One region of the Paenibacillus sp. S29 genome, then DNA from elsewhere that is predicted to be linked to it. Evidence: riboswitches for the same ligand, from Rfam matches in the RefSeq annotation. Region 1 holds a riboswitch; each other region holds the start of a gene.

Region 1 (3,280 bases):
ATGACTTATCCTTCTTGGTTGGTGTGTTGCGTGTAAGTGATTCGGTCAAACGCTTGCCAGTCGGCGTCTGGGCCAACCCGCCTTTGGCGGTCTCGCGGTGCTTCGACGGCATCGCACTGCCGACTTCAAGCATCACGTCAATGACTTCGTCAGACGGAATAGCGCTGCGCACACCCGCCAAAGCCATATCTGCTGCGGCAAGTGCAGTCACGGATCCCAGCCCGTTGCGCACGATGCACGGAATCTCCACGAGTCCGGCGACGGGGTCGCAAATCAGGCCGAGCGTGTTCTTAAGGGCGAGACCCACGGCGTGAACAGCCTGTTCAGGCGTACCACCGCGCAGCTCGACCATAGCGCCAGCGGCCATCCCGATAGCTGAGCCAATCTCAGCCTGACAGCCTCCCTCCGCGCCAGAAATGAAGGAGTTGTTGGCGATCACGTAGCCAATGGCTCCAGCGGCGAATAGGCCGTGCACCATATGCTCATCATCCCAGCCGAACCGCTCCTGCGCACTGATGAATACACCAGGGATAACCCCACATGAGCCTGCGGTAGGCGTGGCGACAATGCGACCCATGGATGCATTCACCTCCGACACGGAGAGGGCATAAGCCATGGCGAGCGCGGAGGCATCACCGGAGCAGGTTTCCCCTGCCCGCAGATACTCGGCTAGGCGCTTGCCGTCACCGCCCGTCAATCCACTGCGGGATACGGTGTCTTGTGTCTGACCGCGATGAACGGCTTCCTTCATGACTTCATAATAATCAGACATTTGGCGAAAGATTTCTTCCTCCGTTGTATTCGTTTCTTGTACCTGCTCTTGAATCATCAAGCGGCCAATCGTGGTGGATTCTTCAGCGCATAAAGCGCTGATCTCATGCAGATGGCTAAACCGCATCGGATTCAGCTCCTTTTTTCAAATTAATCATCTTAATTTCATACATATGAGGTAAAGAACGCAGTTCCGCAATTAGTTCAGCTGGAGCAGAACTGTCCGTTTCAATGGCGGTGAGCGCTTCACCATCCCGGCCCTTGCGATCTACGTGCATATAGGCAATGTTAATGTGAGCCGCGCCCAGCGCTGAAGTTATCGCGCCCAATGTACCGGGCTTATCCGAGTGGAGAAGCACCAGCGTAGGCAACTCCCCGGTCAGATTGACCCGGAATTCGTTCAGTTGCTGGACATGGATGCTGCCGCCGCCGATGGAGGAGCCCAACAGTGTGCGCTGATCCTCGCCCTTCCACAGCTCGAAACGGACAGTGTTCGGATGAGGGGCGGGGAGTCCGCTGACGGCGAATTCCACGGCCATCCCGGCTTGTTCGGCCCATTGCTCGGCATCGGGAATCCGGTGATCGTCCGTATCGTAATTAAGCAGTCCTGCGATGAGCGCCAGATCTGTACCGTGTCCTTTATACGTATCGGCAAAGGAGCCGTATAATGTCATGCGAGCACGGTCAGGCTGCACTCCGAGCCAGTGCCGGGCAACGCGTGCGAGTCGCACCGCGCCTGCGGTGTGTGAACTGGAAGGTCCGGTCATGGCCGGGCCGATAATGGAAAATACATCTTTGAAACGCATGGTGTGGCCCCCTGTATGTTCTAATACCATACTATATGGTATTTCCGCGTCTTTGCGCGTTTATGACGGTTCCTAATGCTGACGCGCAATGTGAGCACAAAAAAGGACAGGATAAGGAAGTTTCCCTTATCTCTGTCCTCGTTACCTGAGAGTTTCGTGCGGTGTTCTTACCGCCTTACCCCTTGGGTGGCTTGCGCTCTCTCCAGAGTTGCGTCAGATGACGATACATGGACCTGAGAGATTATCCGCCAGCCGGGTGCTGGCGTCTTGCTCCTTCGGTGCCGCCAGAGTGTAGGCTCCCTGGACAGACTCTCCCGTCATCTTCATTCGCGTATACCGTTCTACATGTCTTCCTTAGGGTAATGTATGCCGTGCTCGGTGTCAATCACAGGGTTCAATTTTTACATAAACAGGTGCGTTTCCAATAAAAAAGATTAAAATTTACATAATTATGGATGAAATCAGGAAGGAATTAGAAGATTGGCGGCTAATCTGATAAAGGACAAGTACATTTATGGAAAACATAGGAGGGATATTGACGTATGGTAAAAGGCTTGCGGTTCACAGGTTCACGCTTAAAAGGGATGCTGCATCTAGCAGCAATCGTATCACTGCTGATCGGGATCTTCGTACCATTCGGTCAGGTCAAGGCAGAGGGAGCATTGACAGTAGCCGAAGCACTTCAGGGCCAAAGCAGTGGAGGTACGGTGACGGTGGAAGGCTACATCGTCGGACATGCTACCGGATCGAAAACGACTAACTTTTCTTCTCCGTTCGCGAATGATTTTAACGTACTGATTGCCGATCAGGCAAATGAACGTAATACGTCTAATCTATTGGATGTACAGCTGACTTCAGCGTACAGAGGGCAATTTGGGCTGTCAGGCCATCCTGAGCTGATCGGCAGCAAAATTCGTGTGACGGGTACACTCGGCGCCTACAATAATTTTGGTGGAGTGAAAAGCCCAAGCGCTGTTGAACTGGTGAGCGGAAGCGAGCCGGGGGAACCAGGTGAACCTGGCAACCCGGGTCAACCCGGTACTACATTGCCGGATGGAAAAGGCAAAAAGGTGCTGTTCGATAATACGCACGCACAGACCGCTGGCGCAGCAGATTGGGTCATTGAAGGCGCCTTCTCCGACTTTGCCAATGGACTGCGTAATGTAGGCTTTACGGTAGACCAATTGAATCGTCCCATTCCTTTTACTTATGGAGAGCAGGCCATAACATATGACAAGCTGCGCCAATATGATGTGTTCATTATTGGTGAAGCGAATGTTGCCTTTAAGGCATCCGAGCAGGCTGCTCTGCTGCAATACGTGAATAACGGGGGGAGCGTCTTCTTCATCTCCGATCATTATAATGCGGACCGTAACAAAAACCGTTGGGATTCCTCCGAAGTTATGAATGGCTACCGTCGTGGAGCCTATACTAATCCGGCCAAAGGCATGACTGCAGAAGAAGCTGCATCACCGGCGATGCAAGGATTAACAAGCTCCGATTGGCTGGCGACCAACTTTGGTGTTCGTTTCCGTTATAATGCGCTTGGTGACGTGAATGCTACTGACATTGTAGCCGCAGATCAATCTTTCGGTATTACCAAGGGTGTGCGCTCGATTGCAATGCATGCAGGATCTACGCTGGCTATTATTGATCCTACCAAGGCTAAAGGCATTGCTTATATCCCTTCAGGCACGAAAAAA
Region 2 (3,280 bases), on a different contig from region 1:
TCCACGATGTCCAAATCCAATCCACGTGCATAGGCTGCCAATACCTGACGTGCCTCCGGATGGACAGACCTTGATACGATAAGCTGTTTACGGCGGGTAGCCGCAGCGGACAGTGAGCCCGCTTCCGCCAGTGCAGTCGCTCCGTCGTACATGCTGGCATTAGCTACAGCCATGCCCGTCAATTCGCAAATATACGACTGAAATTCGAAAATGGCTTGTAGCTCGCCTTGGCTTACTTCCGGCTGATAGGGGGTGTAGGCTGTATAGAATTCCGAGCGTGAAGTGATGTGCTGGATGACAGACGGAATATGATGATCATAAATTCCTGCGCCAAGAAAGCTGGCATGTGTGTCTGTATTGGCGTTGTGTCCGGCCAGCTCGGCCAAATGTCGGGTCAAGGCTCTCTCGTCGAGCCGAGAAGAAAGAGGGAGCTCCCCTTGATATCGAATGGCCTCAGGAATGTCACTGAATAAATCATCGATGGATGAAACGCCGACCACACGCAGCATTTCGGTTTGATCCTGTTCAGTCATAGGGAGATAACGATGCTGCTTCATAGGTTCTGGCTCCTTTCGAAAAGCAAAATTTTAAATCGTAAATTAGCTAATAAAAAAGTGTGAGATGGAAAACCCAGAAGTTCATATCTGACATGTTTGCTTTATTGAAATGAAGAGAGTTTAAGATCAGCGCGGGCGTTTATAAAAGGGTGCTGCCACCACCTCGGCACGCAGGCGTTTGCCACGAATCTCAACCTCCAGCGGTGTGGAGAGGGCGCTAAAACGACTGTCTACCAAGGCGAGGCCGAGATTACGCTTCAAGGTGGGCGACTGAGTCCCCGTTGTGACCTCACCGATGCGTTGTCCTTCTGCGAATACCGGGTAATGGGCGCGAGGGATACCGCGATCCATCATTTCCAGCCCGATCAATTTGCGAGGAATCCCTTGTTCTTTCTGACGTTGCAGTGCTTCTCTACCGATAAAATCTCCTTTATTCAGCTTGACGAAGAAACCTAGACCGGCTTCGAGCGGTGAAATCGTGGCAGATAACTCCTGTCCGTACAGCGGCAACCGTGCCTCAAAGCGTAGGGTATCCCGAGCACCAAGTCCAGCGGGAATCAGCCCATACGACTCACCGGAACGAAGCAAACCCTCCCATACGGCTGGTGCTTCCGCGGCAGGTACGTAAAATTCAAAACCGTCTTCACCCGTATATCCGGTTCGTGAGACGAGTGCTTTTGCTCCGAACAATGGCACATTCTCATGGAAGCGAAAAGATGCCAGATTCGTAATGTCCGTATCTGCCACGGCTGCGGCAATACGTGCTGCTTCCGGTCCTTGCAACGCCAGCAATGCTATCGCATCAGACACATTCTCCATGTGAACGGATGCAGGCATATGGCGAATTAGCCAATCCCAATCCTTATCGATGTTAGAGGCGTTCACAACGAGCATGTAGCGCTCCGGTCCTTTGCAGTAAACAAGCAGGTCGTCTACTACCCCTCCATCGGGGTAACACAGGAGTGAATATTGTGCCTGACCTAGTTCCAACTGGCTGACATCATTCGTGGTCACCCTTTGCAGAAAAGCTTCGGCCTCTTTGCCTTCAACCAAAAATTCGCCCATATGCGATACATCGAATAAACCCGCACGTTGCCGGACGGCCTCATGCTCCTTTTGAATGCCGCTAAACTGAACGGGGAGCTCCCAGCCGCCAAAGTCAATACAACGAACCCCAGACTGCGTCCCGTAGGACGAATATAGCGGTGTTTTTCGCAAATTAGTCATTTTTCCACTCCTATCCGGTGTGATCGGCTAAACAAAAAAGACAGGCCGAAAAAAACGTATAGACGGCAGTCTACACTCTTTTTTCAGCTCTGTCCTTGATACCAGAAAGTTACCCCGGTATGTACCGGGTTTCCCCTTGGGTGATCCGCTCCAATAGCGAATGCTCTCCAGAGATGCGTCCGGCAGAGGTCCTTTTGCCTGAGAGATTCACCTACAATGCAGGCTTACTCCTTCGGCGCTACCTTCGGGATCAACAGTATATTACCTGGCTTTGCAGATAACAACTTGATCCGATTCGCGTGCACTTATGTCTCATAAGCGGCAACAGCTATGCGAATCTTTTTGGCAGTCTCTCCCTCCGCGTTCATCCGCGTTTGCAGTTGTCGGGGTGTTTTCCAAAGCATTTGCTATAACCCATTAATACGCAAATTCATTCAAAATGTCAATAAAAATGTCATCAAAAACAATAGAAAAAACATTTAATATATAAATAAGGATATGTAAGCGTTTGTTATAAGTTATCATATTTTTATATAGTACGCCATATGAGGTCATATGAAGTATTTTTGTTAGTATTATTGACATGAGTGTTCCTGTTGTCATAATCTTAACCTGTCTAATACAGGTGAGCAAAAGCGATTTTATTCATATGGAAGTGAGGGGAACAGGATGGGTGAAGTAAAGCAGCAACTTTGGTATACAGACGAACATGAGTGGGTTCAGCGCACAGAGAATGGAACGTTGCGGATTGGTATTACAGACTTTGCACAGCATCAACTGGGTGATATTGTTTTTGTAGAATTACCTGAGGTGGGAGTAACGATTGAGCAGGGAGCGGAGATCGGTACGATTGAATCGGTGAAGACGGTATCCGACCTTTTTGCTCCGGTGACGGGAACCGTATTAAAAGTGAATGAAGCGCTGGAAAGTACGCCTGAGCTAGTGAATGAATCTCCCTATGAAAAAGGTTGGATGATCGAAGTAGAGATGGGTAAAGATGTGGAGGAAGCATTGGGCAAGCTACTGTCTGCGGATCAATACGAGCAGTTGATTTCCGATGAGCAGTAATGGAGCAATGTAGTATGGAATAAGAGTGTTATTTGTCTGCTCGATTTTTGTATACAACAGTCGCTATGATTTGACATAGCGGCTATTTTTTTGTCTTTTTTCAGACGTAATTACGTGTTTTATTCTGATGTAGAGGGTTGTCCCTATAGTAAGAATCATACATAATCCAGTACGGTTTTTCGACTAATTTCTATAGCTACAGGTCATATTAAGAAGAATTATGCAGGTATAATACCTTCTCGGATAATTTAAATTTAAATGTTGTCATCAACGTTCATGACGAAAGTACGTTTTCATTTCGTTGATGAAGATAGCGCTGTCATTTAGTATGAATTTTAAGAAAAGGTAGTGATGCTTACCTACAAGGAGGATTTGAATATGAGTACATTGGACGCAAAGCCAAGTTCAAAAGGAGGCACTCGTGTCGC
Region 3 (3,280 bases), on a different contig from region 1:
GCTTTGGAAAAGCCCGCCAGTTTTGCAATTTGATCAAGATTCGACATGGTGCTTCTCCTCACATAAGAAAAAATACTTGACATGAAACGCGTTACAACGATTAGGATGCTTATGAAGGCATTACGTCTATTCTAAGGTATCTGTCAATGCATTTCAAAGGAGAACGGTTATCGTTAGGTTGCATTGTTCGCTGAAATGGGCTTTAAAGTATTCCGTATGTCCATCCGCTGGTCGCGGATTTTCCCGAATGGCTATGATGCCGAGCCGAATGAAGCAGGATTGCAATTCTACGACAATGTATTTGATGAGCTGCGCAAGTATAATATTGAGCCGCTGGTAACATTGTCACATTATGAAACACCGCTAGGTCTGACGCAGAAGTATAATGGCTGGCTGGGACGTGAAGTCATACAGCATTACGTAAATTATGCCGAAACGGTGTTTACGCGCTATAAGGATAAAGTAAAATACTGGCTGACCTTTAATGAAATCAATGTAATGACCATGAGCCCGTTCACCGGTGGCGGTGTGGTTATTGACCTCTGTGCATGACACGTATCGAATTGATTACTTGCGTCAGCATATTGCCCAAATGAAGGAAGCGATTGCCGACGGTGTTGATCTGCTTGGTTACACCAGCTGGGGCCCTATCGACCTTGTGAGCATGTCTACTTCCGAAATGTCCAAGCGCTACGGATTTATTTACGTTGATCTGGATGATGACGGTAACGGAACGCTCAAACGCTCCAAAAAGGACTCATTTAACTGGTATAAAAATGTGATAGCAACCAATGGTGAAGAATTGTAATTCCATATCGTCTCGGGCGGGTATAGCAGAGGACATTCTAAGGATGCAATCTGCTGTACCCGCTTTTTCGATAGACACAATAATAATATTTCAGAGGGCTTCACAAACTTTTCACTTGTAATAAGCTGAAAGTTTTCTGTATAATAAATAAAAATTTCATATGTCTGGTTGATGTTTGCGGGAGATGGAACGAAAGTTCCGACCGAAGGGGCAAAACTCTCAGGTGCTTAGGCTGGTTACAGCAACAAGCGGGGACCGTAAACGGACAGAACTCTGGAGAGACCCTTAATTGGGCGCCGAAGGTGCACCGCAGAGAACATCTGCTTAAACTCTCAGGCAAAAGGACAGAGACGCGAATAACCTGTGACAGGGAGTGCTCTAGGCTTTTTTATAAGCTATTAGAGGGAGAAACCTGCACAAGATGGTTGTATTTTTTCGTGCCTTTAACCTCTCCAGGAGTCGAATCAGCGGATTTGACTCTTTTTTGTTTTCTAATATGCTGGAGGAGCGGGTTGAAATGAATTTGGTACATGTATTAGAAACGATTGACAGCTGGATATGGGGAGCGCCGCTTCTTATTCTCGTAATGGGCACTGGGTTGTGGCTAACGATCCGTTTGAAGCTACTTCAGATTATTCGATTGCCTTTGGCGCTCAAGCTAATTGGTAAAGCGCCGGACGAAGGTAGCGGAGATGTAAGCAGCTTCGGAGCATTGAGTACGGCACTGGCAGCTACTGTAGGTACAGGAAGTATCGTCGGCGTGGCAACAGCGATCAAACTGGGTGGGCCCGGTTCATTATTCTGGATGCTGGTTGCAGCTTTTTTCGGGATGGCAACCAAATATGCGGAAGGATTATTATCCGTTAAATACCGTGTTAAAGACCGGAACGGACAATTTTCAGGTGGCCCGATGTATTATATTGAAAACGGGCTTGGCCGCCGTTTCAAGCCGTTGGCGATGTTGTTTGCCTTTTCTGGTGTTCTTGTAGCCCTATTTGGAATCGGTACTTTTCCGCAAGTAAAGGCTATCGTTTCTTCGACGGAAAGTAGCTTTGGAGTGCCAACGGTAGTTACAGCGATCATTATTGCCGTGTTAACTGCTGTTGTTACGATTGGAGGACTCAAAAGTATTTCCAAGGTATCCACAAAGATTGTTCCATTCATGTCGGGGCTCTATATCGTAGTTTGCTTAATTGTACTCATTAAGTTTGCAGGAGAGCTTCCTCATGCGATTGCTTTAGTATTACAAGGGGCCTTCTCGACCACATCTGCAACGGGTGGATTTGCCGGAGCGACGATTATGTTGGCGATGCGAAGCGGAGTTGCCAGAGGTATTTTTGCTAATGAAGCCGGTTTGGGAAGTGCGCCGATTGCAGCAGCTGCTGCTAAGACGAAATGGCCTGCAGAACAAGGGCTGATATCCATGACAGGCGTATTTATTGATACAATGATTATTTGTAATCTGACGGGATTTACGTTGCTGGTTACGGGAATATGGAGTGGAAATGACGATGGAGGTCTGATGACCCAGCATGCGTTTTCCAGTGCCTTTCCGGCTGGTGCAGAGCTCGTGACGATTAGCCTTATTTTATTTGCGTTCACAACGATACTTGGCTGGAATTACTACGGGGAACGTTGTGTTGAATATTTACTGGGTGTCAAATGGATTAAACCATACCGTTATCTGTTCATCGCACTTGTAGCAGGAGGTGCGTTCATCAAGTTGGAAGCCATTTGGCTGCTGGCAGATATCTTTAACGCAATGATGGCTTTCCCGAATCTGATTGCACTGCTTGGCTTATCGGGAATCGTAGTTGCAGAAACCCGAAACTATATGGATTCTCTGTATCCTAATAAGAAAAAGGGCATTCTTGCAGGTGCCAATGTAGGGGCAGCTATTCAAGTAGAAGAAAAGGGACACACGGTTAATTCATAAATTCCAAAAGGGAGTGCCCTCAGCCATCATAGGCTTGAGGACACTCCCTTTTGAATGTTATAACGATGCACGCAAAATAGCTAAAATATCTTCTTGATTCAGCTTTTTATAATTACCAAAGCCTCCGTATTCCATTTCATGGGCTGCAATGTTTGCGATTTTTTCCAATTGCTCATCATTAATATTGTAATCGGCCAGGGTGGAAGGGGCACCGAGACTTGTCCAGAATGCACTAAGACGGTCAATACCTTCCAAGGCGATTTCTCTATCTGTTTTACCTACGGTGTCTAAGTCAAACATGCTGAGCATCAGCCGCTTCATGCGTGCAGCATCCTGATCCACTGTATGTCTCATCCAGTTGGGAAACAGAATTGCCAGACCGCCAGCATGAGGAATATCATATACAGCGGATAATGCATGTTCAATCGTATGCGAAGCCCAATCCCCGAAGTAGCCCATTTGCAGTGTTCCGTTAAGAGCAATCGTTCCGGCATATAAAATCGTTTCACGATGCTCGTAGTTGTGCAAATCCTCCA

What was found. A riboswitch is a leader RNA that binds a small molecule or an ion and turns the genes downstream of it on or off. The one in region 1 is predicted to bind glycine.
Region 2: another riboswitch for glycine. It lies ahead of gcvT (glycine cleavage system aminomethyltransferase GcvT); the one in region 1 lies ahead of sdaAB (L-serine ammonia-lyase, iron-sulfur-dependent subunit beta).
Region 3: another riboswitch for glycine. It lies ahead of ACL9RM_RS13750 (alanine/glycine:cation symporter family protein); the one in region 1 lies ahead of sdaAB (L-serine ammonia-lyase, iron-sulfur-dependent subunit beta).

Annotation. Positions count from the first base shown of each region.
Region 1 covers NZ_JBMOUI010000004.1:13,988-17,267, forward strand. Annotated here, with positions in the region: gene sdaAA (L-serine ammonia-lyase, iron-sulfur-dependent, subunit alpha) at 1-898, opposite strand, end outside; gene sdaAB (L-serine ammonia-lyase, iron-sulfur-dependent subunit beta) at 888-1,577, opposite strand; glycine riboswitch at 1,789-1,904, opposite strand; gene ACL9RM_RS07840 (DUF6359 domain-containing protein) at 2,120-3,280, shown strand, end outside.
Region 2 covers NZ_JBMOUI010000014.1:85,469-88,748, forward strand. Annotated here, with positions in the region: gene gcvPA (aminomethyl-transferring glycine dehydrogenase subunit GcvPA) at 1-557, opposite strand, end outside; gene gcvT (glycine cleavage system aminomethyltransferase GcvT) at 684-1,784, opposite strand; glycine riboswitch at 1,961-2,152, opposite strand; gene gcvH (glycine cleavage system protein GcvH) at 2,454-2,852, shown strand; gene ACL9RM_RS21310 (PTS mannitol transporter subunit IICB) at 3,231-3,280, shown strand, end outside.
Region 3 covers NZ_JBMOUI010000007.1:64,307-67,586, reverse strand. Annotated here, with positions in the region: gene ACL9RM_RS13760 (LacI family DNA-binding transcriptional regulator) at 1-47, opposite strand, end outside; partial or broken gene ACL9RM_RS13755 (glycoside hydrolase family 1 protein) at 178-808, shown strand; glycine riboswitch at 977-1,053, shown strand; glycine riboswitch at 1,072-1,166, shown strand; gene ACL9RM_RS13750 (alanine/glycine:cation symporter family protein) at 1,326-2,744, shown strand; gene ACL9RM_RS13745 (iron-containing alcohol dehydrogenase) at 2,802-3,280, opposite strand, start outside.